4 regions of the Dermacoccus sp. Ellin185 genome follow, and region 1 is predicted to be linked to each of the others. Evidence: riboswitches for the same ligand, from Rfam matches in the RefSeq annotation. Region 1 holds a riboswitch; each other region holds the start of a gene.

Evidence for each region. Region 1 has a riboswitch for S-adenosylmethionine ahead of HMPREF0321_RS03215 (MetQ/NlpA family ABC transporter substrate-binding protein). Riboswitches for the same ligand answer to the same signal wherever they lie in the genome.
Region 2: it holds a riboswitch for S-adenosylmethionine, as region 1 does, so the genes downstream of both, HMPREF0321_RS11515 (homoserine O-acetyltransferase) here and HMPREF0321_RS03215 (MetQ/NlpA family ABC transporter substrate-binding protein) in region 1, are expected to answer to the same signal.
Region 3: it holds a riboswitch for S-adenosylmethionine, as region 1 does, so the genes downstream of both, HMPREF0321_RS10635 (aminotransferase class V-fold PLP-dependent enzyme) here and HMPREF0321_RS03215 (MetQ/NlpA family ABC transporter substrate-binding protein) in region 1, are expected to answer to the same signal.
Region 4: it holds a riboswitch for S-adenosylmethionine, as region 1 does, so the genes downstream of both, HMPREF0321_RS12930 (TauD/TfdA family dioxygenase) here and HMPREF0321_RS03215 (MetQ/NlpA family ABC transporter substrate-binding protein) in region 1, are expected to answer to the same signal.

What each region holds. Positions count from the first base shown of each region.
Region 1 covers NZ_AEIQ01000043.1:36,534-38,723, forward strand. Annotated here, with positions in the region: partial or broken gene HMPREF0321_RS15330 (neutral/alkaline non-lysosomal ceramidase C-terminal domain-containing protein) at 14-395, opposite strand; SAM riboswitch class IV at 608-719, shown strand; gene HMPREF0321_RS03215 (MetQ/NlpA family ABC transporter substrate-binding protein) at 891-1,898, shown strand; gene HMPREF0321_RS03220 (methionine ABC transporter ATP-binding protein) at 1,895-2,190, shown strand, end outside.
Region 2 covers NZ_AEIQ01000099.1:85,399-87,588, forward strand. Annotated here, with positions in the region: gene HMPREF0321_RS11515 (homoserine O-acetyltransferase) at 1-1,100, opposite strand, end outside; SAM riboswitch class IV at 1,135-1,243, opposite strand; gene HMPREF0321_RS11520 (hypothetical protein) at 1,333-2,190, opposite strand, start outside.
Region 3 covers NZ_AEIQ01000095.1:375-2,564, reverse strand. Annotated here, with positions in the region: gene HMPREF0321_RS10635 (aminotransferase class V-fold PLP-dependent enzyme) at 1-917, opposite strand, end outside; SAM riboswitch class IV at 961-1,075, opposite strand; gene HMPREF0321_RS10630 (hypothetical protein) at 1,383-1,583, opposite strand; partial or broken gene HMPREF0321_RS10625 (DNA translocase FtsK 4TM domain-containing protein) at 1,654-2,190, shown strand, end outside.
Region 4 covers NZ_AEIQ01000115.1:103,518-105,707, forward strand. Annotated here, with positions in the region: gene HMPREF0321_RS12930 (TauD/TfdA family dioxygenase) at 1-867, opposite strand, end outside; SAM riboswitch class IV at 878-1,006, opposite strand; gene HMPREF0321_RS12935 (cyclopropane-fatty-acyl-phospholipid synthase family protein) at 1,258-2,190, opposite strand, start outside.

The DNA of each region.
Region 1 (2,190 bases):
CGCACCGGCCGTCTCAGCGCACCTGGAAGGCCCGGCTCGTTCCGGTATGGGCACTGACCTTGCCGTTGCACCCGTTCTTCCAGTTGCCCTGCTGCACGAGGCGATACGTGCCCGCGGGCGTGCCGCGACGTATGCGCCACTCCACGGTGCATCGCGAGTACGAGACGCCCTCGCGCGACCAGACGTACGAGGTGTCCCAGTCGTGGTCGTCGGACGTCGACCCACGACGAGCCGACCTGACGCTGCACCTTGACGAACGTGCCCCTCGTGCGGAAGTCATTCTTCGGGTGGCCGCCGCGGAAGACCGCCCGCACGCTCGAACCAGCCGAGCACGTGGCGTCCGGCTGGGTCAGGACGCCACCGAAGTGCTGCCCGGGTGGGGCGTCGTCGAACACGACGCCGGGGCCCTCGGCGCGTGACCGACGTCACACTCATCACCCACCTAGACGATCGTCCAAGCGGTGTGAAGAAATCACTCACCCGAGCCTCGACGGCGAAAGACGCCGCATCAGCCACCCCGGATGTCGCACGTCACAATGTTCGCCCACGTCTCATCTCCAGTGCCACAACTTGACGCTTTGTCGTGCGCGGCTCTAATCTCGCTGCTGGTCAAGAGATCCGATGCAAAGCCCTGGCTGGTCGGACGGCAACCCTCACACGCGTGGCGGGGTGCTCCAGGTGATGACCCGGCCGCGTCGACCACGCGGCAAGCACGCTCGGCACCCAACGTGACGGCATCCTCGTGAGCCTTCCGTTGCGCTGCCCAGGCCCCGAAAGGCATGCCCCGCACGACACCGCGCCCCACCCCGGCGCCCCCGCCTTCACGCTGACTCCGCGCACCCGCGCCAGCTCCGCGCATTCGCATCCTTGCCGCCTCACCAGGAGAGATCATGACCGACAAGCACACCCCCGCCGACGAGACCTCGACGCCCGCCTCGTCCACGCATGACGCCACGAGCGCCGAGAACGGCGCGAGCGCCCTGCCCCCGAAACCGAAGAACAACACCGGCAAGTACGTCGCGATCGGCGCAGGCGTCCTCGTCGTCGCGCTGGCCGCCGGCATCGGGGCCAAGGTGTTCGGCGGGAGCAGTGACGACAAGCTGACCCACCTCAAGGTGGGCACGACGGAGGCGTCGGACCCGTACTGGAACCAGCTCGTCAAGGTGGGCAAGGACAAGTACGGCCTCGACATCGAGCCGGTCAACTTCTCTGATTACACCCAGGCCAACCCCGCGCTCTCCGAGGGCCAGGTCGACCTCAACCAGTTCCAGCACCTGCAATTCCTCGCCGACTACAACACCAAGGCGAAGCAGAACCTCACGCCCATCGGGGCGACGTACATCGTCCCGCTGGCGCTGTACTCGAAGAAGCACACGAGCGTCGGCCAGTTCCCCCAGGGCGGCAAGATCGCCATCCCCAACGATCCGACGAACCAGGCACGCGCCTTGCTGCTGCTGCAGAGCGCCGGACTGCTGAAGCTCAAGGGTGGTGGCACCTCGCTGTCGACCCCGGCCGACATCGACGCCGGCGCCTCGAAGGTCACCGTCACAGCGGTCAACGCCGAGCAGACCGCCGCTGCGCTGCCGTCCGTCGACGGCGCGATCGTCAACAACAACTTCGCCGCGGATGCGAAGCTCGACCCGAGCAAGGCCCTGTTCAAGGACGACCCGCATGCGGCCTCGTCGAAGCCGTACATCAACGTCGTCGTCGCGCGCGCCGCGGACAAGGACAACGCCGACTACGCCAAGTTCGTCAAGGCCTACCACGACCCGAGCGTCGAGAAGCTCATCGAGGAGCGCACGAAGGGCACGAGCGTCCTCGTGAACAACTCCGCCTCCGACGTGCAGGGCATCCTCGCGAAGCTCGAGGCCCAGATCAAGGCGAAGGGATCGAAGTGACGGGCCCCTCCCCCACACTGACGAAGGCCGCCGCGCCGGCGAGTGACACCCCGCCCGCCGTCGCCTTCCACGATGTCGGCAAGACGTTCACCCGCGGCAAGAACCAGGTGACGGCTCTCGACGGCATCACGACGCAGGTGGAGCGCGGACGCATCGTCGCCGTCATCGGTTTCTCCGGCGCCGGCAAGAGCACCCTCGTCCGTCTCATCAACGGCCTGGAGACGCCGACGCGCGGCCACGTCGAGATCGACGGCGTCGACCTCGCGTCGCTGTCCGCGAAGCAGGTGCGCGA
Region 2 (2,190 bases), on a different contig from region 1:
ATCTGGTCGGCTTCGATGAGGAAACCGTCGTGACCGTGCGGCGAGTGGATGAGACGCAGCCGTCCGCGCCCGTGAGCCCGGACGATGTCGGCGGAGGCACTGACCGGGAACAGCCGATCGGAGTCGACCGCGGCGACGACGAGCTCACCCCCGAACACCCGAAGCGCAGGCTCGATGCCGCCGCGGCCGCGGCCGACGTCGTGCGTCGCCATCGCCTGCGTGAGCCGCACATAACTCATGGCGTCGAACCGCGCGACGAGTTTCGCGGCGTGGTGCTCGAGATAGCTCTCGACGGCGAACAGGCCGCCGTCGAGCGTGCGGTCCGCTCCCTGCGACTCGCGTCCGAACCGCTCCTGCAACTCGTGCGCGCTGCGGTAGGAGGTGTGCGCGATCTGGCGGGCGAGCCCGAGCCCCGACGTCGGGAAGACGCCCTGCTCGAGGTAGCCGCCACCCCGGAAATCCGGGTCAGCTTCGATTGCCCGCACCTGCGTGTGCCCCCACGCGATCTGGTCGGCGCCCGCCGCCGCGCAGCTCGCGACGACGAGGGCGCGCTGCACCCGATGCGGGAAGGTCGCCACCCACTCCGCGGCGCGCATCCCGCCGAAGGAGCCGCCGATGACGGTGTGGAAGCGCGCGATGCCGAGAGCGTCGGCGACCCGCGCCTCGGCGCGCGCCTGATCCCTGACGCTGACGTGTGGGAAGCGCCCGCCCCACACCCGGCCGTCTGGTGCGAGCGACATGGGGCCCGTGCTGCCGCGACAGCCGCCGAGCACGTTGATCGCCACGACGAACAGCTCGTCGGTGTCGAGGGGCGCGCCGGGGCCGATGAGACCAGGCCACCACCCCGCCGTCGGCTGCCCGGGGCCGACCGGCCCGACGACGTGCGAGTCTCCGGTCAGGGCGTGCTCGACGAGGACGGCGTTGCTCGCGTCGTCGTTCAGCTCGCCCCAGCACTCGTACGTCATGACGACGTCGGGCAGGGCGGCGCCGTTCTCCAGCGTCAGGGTGCCGATGTGGACGGCACGTGCGTGCGGGTTGAACCCGTCGTCGGTGAGGGGCGCCGCGGGGTCGGCCACGGCGAGGCGACGGTGCGAAACCATGACGTCCTCGATTCCGAGGTGGGTCGCAACCCACCTCTCGCGCTTGCCGCCCACGGGCGGCCCTGTCGTCACCCGGGGCACCCCGCCGCGAGGGAGGGTTGCCGCTCAGCAAGCCGGGGCTTGTGTCGCTGAAACTCTTGACCTGCGACAGAGTAGGCGGCCCTGCCCGCGGCTTCCATCGCCCGCGCGGCGACGTCCACGATGTGGCGCGCTCCCACAACCGGCACGCTCGTCAGGCGACGGAACTCTGCCGAGCCTTCGTGTGGAGCGCACCGACGGCCTGCTCGTACGACAACCCCGTGCCTGTGATGTCGCGCAGCAGTTGCCCCAATGACGTCCGCCCGATGCGCAGCGACGCCGCGGCGCACGCACCGGCTCCCCGCAGGTCGCCTTCGCGCCAGGTCGCGGCGGCCTCGAGGGCCTTCCACGCGGCGCGGCCGTGGCGCGGCACGAGCGGCAGCCAAGTTCGCAGGCACGCGCTCGTCATCAGCGGGCCAGGCTCGCCGAGCGGCGTGCCCGGGCTCAGCAGACGAAACAGTTCGGGTGCGACGCACAGGAGGATCTCATCGCGCGTCGGGCCGTCGACGACAGCGTCGGCGAGCACCTGCAGGTCGGCGCTGCGGGAGCGTCGCCGGGTGCCCGACGCGGTGTCGGGGACGTCGCACAACCGTGCCCAGGCGGCTCGGACGTCGACGACGCTGGGAACGGGGCGCGCGGTGGCGGCCATGGCCTCGCCGCCGCGGCGGACGTCGCGAAGCTGCTCGCGGGTCTGCTCTGACAGGGACGGGATCTCGTGGATCGCGCCGTCACAGCAGCCGAGCTCGCATTCGATGGCCCACCAGTGCTCGTCGCTGGCACCGAGGACGTGGTGCAGCGGCACGCGGCGCTCGATGCGTTTCGCGAGGGCCGCGATGTCGACGCGGCCCGGCTCGCAGCGATAGGCGATGGCGATGGCGGCCTGCGCACCCATCGTCGCGCGCCGCTCAGCGACGACGTCGAGCATGTGCGCCGTCTCCCCGTCGCACGCATCGTCCGCCCAGCCGAGCACCCCCGCGAGCGCACCGTCACGTTCGAACAGGACGATGACGGC
Region 3 (2,190 bases), on a different contig from region 1:
TCGAGCCAGTCGCGGCGCCCGACGAGGGCTCCTGAACCGTACGGCGCGTAGGCCTTGTGGCCGGACAGAGCGACGTAGTCGATGCCCCAGGCGTCGATGTCGACGCGGCGGTGCGGGGCGAGCTGCGCGGCGTCGAGAGCCGTCCGCGCCTCATGCCGGCGGGCGACGGCGGCGAGGCGCTCGATGGGCCACACCTCGCCCGTCACGTTGCAGGCGCCGGTGATGAGGACCAACACGGGAGCATCGTTGTGGGCGCGGAATTCCGCCAGAGCGACGTCGAGGTAGCCCTCAGCCTCGGCGTGAGAGTGAGGGATCGGCAGCCGCGTCGTCCGCTCGTCCGCCCACGGCAGCAGCGCCGCGTGGTGCATCGAGCGGAACACGAAGACCTGCGTCTGTTGCGGCAGACAGTGGGCCAACAGGTTGAGCGCGTCCGAGGTGTTGCGCGTGAAGACGGTGACGTCGTCCTCGCGCGCGCCGACGAACGCGGCGACCTCCTGCCGAGCCTCCTCGTACCACCGGGTCGTCAGCTGCGACGCCCGTCCCGCACCGCGATGCACCGAACCGTACGTGCGCAGGGTCGTGTCGACGGCCCGCGCGGCGGCCTGCAGCGCGGGAGCCGTCGCGCCGTGGTCGAAGTTCGCGTGCTCGACGACGCGCCCGTCGAGCGTCGCGACGCCGAGATCGGCGCCGATCGTGGCCAGGGCGGCATTGGCCTGCTGCGGCGCGTCCGCGCGATGATAGGTAGCCGTGGGCGTCTCGCGACGGGACCCGCCGGGGTGCGCGGGCTGGGTGTGGTGACGCTCGGGGTCCGCGACGGGAGTCCCGGGGGTTACGGCGTGAGCGGGGCGGGTCGTGTGGCTCGCAGCGTGGCGGCGCGCGTCGGAGTCAAGGATCGAGAGAATGGCAGAACGGGGCATCGAGGCTCCTCGAATCAGGGGCCTCGCCGTCGCCAGATGGCTCGGCCCGCGCTTGCCGACACCGGTGCTGGTGGCGGCCAGGTCGTCACCCGGAGCACCCCACCGCGGTGGAGGGTTGCCGTCCAGCAAGCCGGGGCTGTGCGCTGGAACTCATGACCTACGTGAACGCTCGCACCCGGCCCTCCGCCGCGTCCACCGACGTGCGGCCAGAGGTTCGCATCGTGAGATCACCTGTGGGATCGCGGATGGCGAGCGCCGCGCGCAAGAGTCGGCGTCTCGCGGTGGGGATGCCCGTGGTCCCCCGGGCAGCTGGCGGCGCCTCCGACACGGGTCAGGGCGCTGTCGGATGCGAGCGCGTCAACGCGCCAGCGCGTCGGGACGCGGATTCGAAGGTGTCGAGCCGACCCGCCGTCACCATTGGACCCGTGTCACGGCGTGGGTCCGCGAAAACGGCCGGAACCCCCACTAGCCTTGCGGGGTGGCGACCCGAAACAGACCAGCGAACGACAGCGTCCTCGTCGCGAAGAAGGCCTCTTCGCAGCCGCGCGCCAAGAGCTCGCGCCCGGCCGGCGCATCTGCGGCCTCGACGACGCGCGCCCGCACGACCCCGCCGAAGTCGAGCGCACCACGTTCGGGCGGCACGACGAAGAATGCACCCGCGCGCAAGACCGGCTCGTCGCGAGGGGCTGCTGAAGCGCGTCCCTCCGCGTCCGGTCGCGCTGCTCGTGGCGCGTGGATGGGTGTTTCGCACGTCGCCGGCGGCACCGTCCGCCGCGTCGGCGCCGCCGCTTCTGACCTCGAACCCGAACACCGTCGCGACGGGCTCGGTTTCGCCCTCCTCGCCCTCGGCATCGTCGTCGCTGCGCGGGAGTGGTGGGGGCTGCCCGGCATGTTCGGGGACGTCGTCCACGCCGTCGCGGCCGGCACGTTCGGCGTCATCGCCTACGTCCTGCCCGTCGTCCTCACCGGCATGGCCATCCACATGTTCCGCCACCCGCGGGGGCACCAGCCGACCAACCGCATGACGATCGGGCTGACGATCCTCGCGCTCGGCTCGACGGGGATCGCCCACCTCGTCGGCGGGCGTCCGTCGACAGGGGATTCGACCGCGGTGCGCGGCGCAGGCGGCATCCTCGGCGTCATCACGGGAGGGCCGCTGTCTGCCGCGCTCACGGTGTGGGGCGCGGGCATCATCCTCGCGCTCGTGTCGTTCTTCGGTTTCCTCGTGCTGACGCGCACGCCCGTCAATCGCATCCCGCAGCGCATCCGCGAG
Region 4 (2,190 bases), on a different contig from region 1:
GTTGGCGTCGACGTAGTCGCGGTTGGCGTAGTGCGACGTCGCACGGTTGTCCCAGATGCCGACGTCGCCGGGCGCCCAGCGGTGACGGATCGTGTGCTCGGGCTGCGTCAGGTGCGCATACAGCGCGTCGAGGATCGCCCGCGACTCGGCCTGCGACACGCCGACGACGTGGGAGGTGAAACCGGGGTTGACGAACAGCCCACGCCGTCCCGTCTCGGGATGGACGCGCACGACGGGGTGCTCGACGACGGGCAGCTCGGTGACGACCTTGCCGTTCCATTCCTGCCCACCATGCTTGCGCAGGTACGCGCCCCATTCGCGGTTGCCGTCGTGGGCGGCGATGAGCTGGTCGACGAGGCCGCGGAACGGCTTCGACAGCGAGTCGTACGCCGCCTGAGCGTCGGCCCAGGAGGTGTCGCCGCCGTAGTCGGGCAGCGTCACGGCGCGCAGGATGCTGATGGCCGGCGGCTCCTTCATGAACGTGACGTCCGTGTGCCACTCGTCGGAGAACGAGAACTCGGGGTCGGAGGAGTCGATCGAGTAGATCTCCTTGCGCTCGTGCGTGCTCGCGACGGGGTGACCCGCCGTCAGCTCACCGAGCAGGTTGCCGAGGCGCACCTGCGCGTCGTCGTCGAACGCGTCCTGACCGCGGAAGAAGAGCACCTTGTGCGCGAGCAGCGCGCGGCGCAGGTCGAACGCTATCGCGTCGTCGACCTGCGCGAGGTCGACGCCGTGGACGATTGCGCCGAACGCCGGGCCGAGGCGTTCGATGCGCAGCCCGGGCGTCGCGACGGTGCCGCCGTGGCGCGCCGCTGCGCCGCTCGCGGAGTCGACGTTCGTGTCGGGCGTGGTGTCGAGGAGTGTCATGGCAGACCCTTCGTTGCGCTTGCCGCCGCGTCGGTCGACGGGCGGCCGGGTCGTTACTCGGGGCACCCCGGCGCACCGTGTGCGTTCGCATGGGGGTTGCCGCCCGGCCAGCCGAGACTTCGCGCCGGGGCTCGTGACCCACGCATAACGTAGCACTCACCTATTCAAAATAGCGAGTTATGCAAAGGGGCTGCCCGGGCACCGGACGCGCCTTCGGGTTCCAACCACGCCCGGCACCGTGCGCGGCATCACGACACGGCTGCTACGGGGCGAGTCAGTGCTCGCGATCCGCCATCTCACCCGCCGTCGCTGGCCCGGGGCGATGCCCGGCACACGACAGCGGCCGACGACCTCGTCGAGGTCGTCGGCCGTCACCGTGCGCGCAACAGGTCAACCCTGCCGACGCGACGCCCAGTGCGAGCCCAGCGGGTAGCCGCCGTTGTCGCCGTTGTCGGTCGTCTTCGTGGCGAGCACCTGGTGCAGGTGCAGCCAGCCCTCCTCGAACCCGAGGCGTGAACCGGCCATGTAGATGCCCCACACCTGCGCGGTCGGCAGGCCCGCCTCGGCGACGCAGAAATCCCAGTTCGCCTCGAGGTTGCGGCACCAGTCGCGCAGCGTCAGGGCGTACGACAGGCGCAGGTTCTCGTCATGCTGAACCTCGAAACCGGCGTCGTGGCACCCACTGATGAGCCGCCCCGGCGAGGCGAGCTCGCCGTCGGGGAAGACATAGCGATCGGTGAACGGCTCCGGCTTGGCCGATGCCGAGTCGTCGCGACGCGTGATGCAGTGGTTGAGCAGGCGGCCACCGTCGCGCAGCTTCGAGTGCAGGAACGAGAAGTAGTTGGCGTAGTTCTTCACGCCGATGTGCTCCGTGAGGCCGATCGAGCTGACGGCGTCGAAGCCCGTCTCGGTGACGTCGCGGTAGTCGCCGTGGCGGATCTCGACGAGGCCCTCGAGGCCCGCCTCACGCACGGCGCGCTGACCCCACTCGGCCTGTTCCTTGCTCAGGGTGACGCCTATGACGTGGACGCCGCGCTCGCGAGCGGCGTGCATCGCCATGCCGCCCCAGCCGCAGCCGACGTCGAGCAGCCGTTGGCCGGGCTGCAGGTCGAGCTTGTCGGCGACGAGGGCGAACTTGCGCTCCTGCGCTTCCTCGAGGGTGTCGTCCAGCGTGTCGAACACGGCGCACGTGTAGGCCATCGACTCACCGAGCACCTTCTCGTAGAACGCGTTCGAGACGTCGTAGTGGTGCTTGATCGAGTCGGCGGCGCGGCCCACCGGGTTCACCTTGGCGAGGTGGCGCTTCCAGCGGGGCTCGTTCTC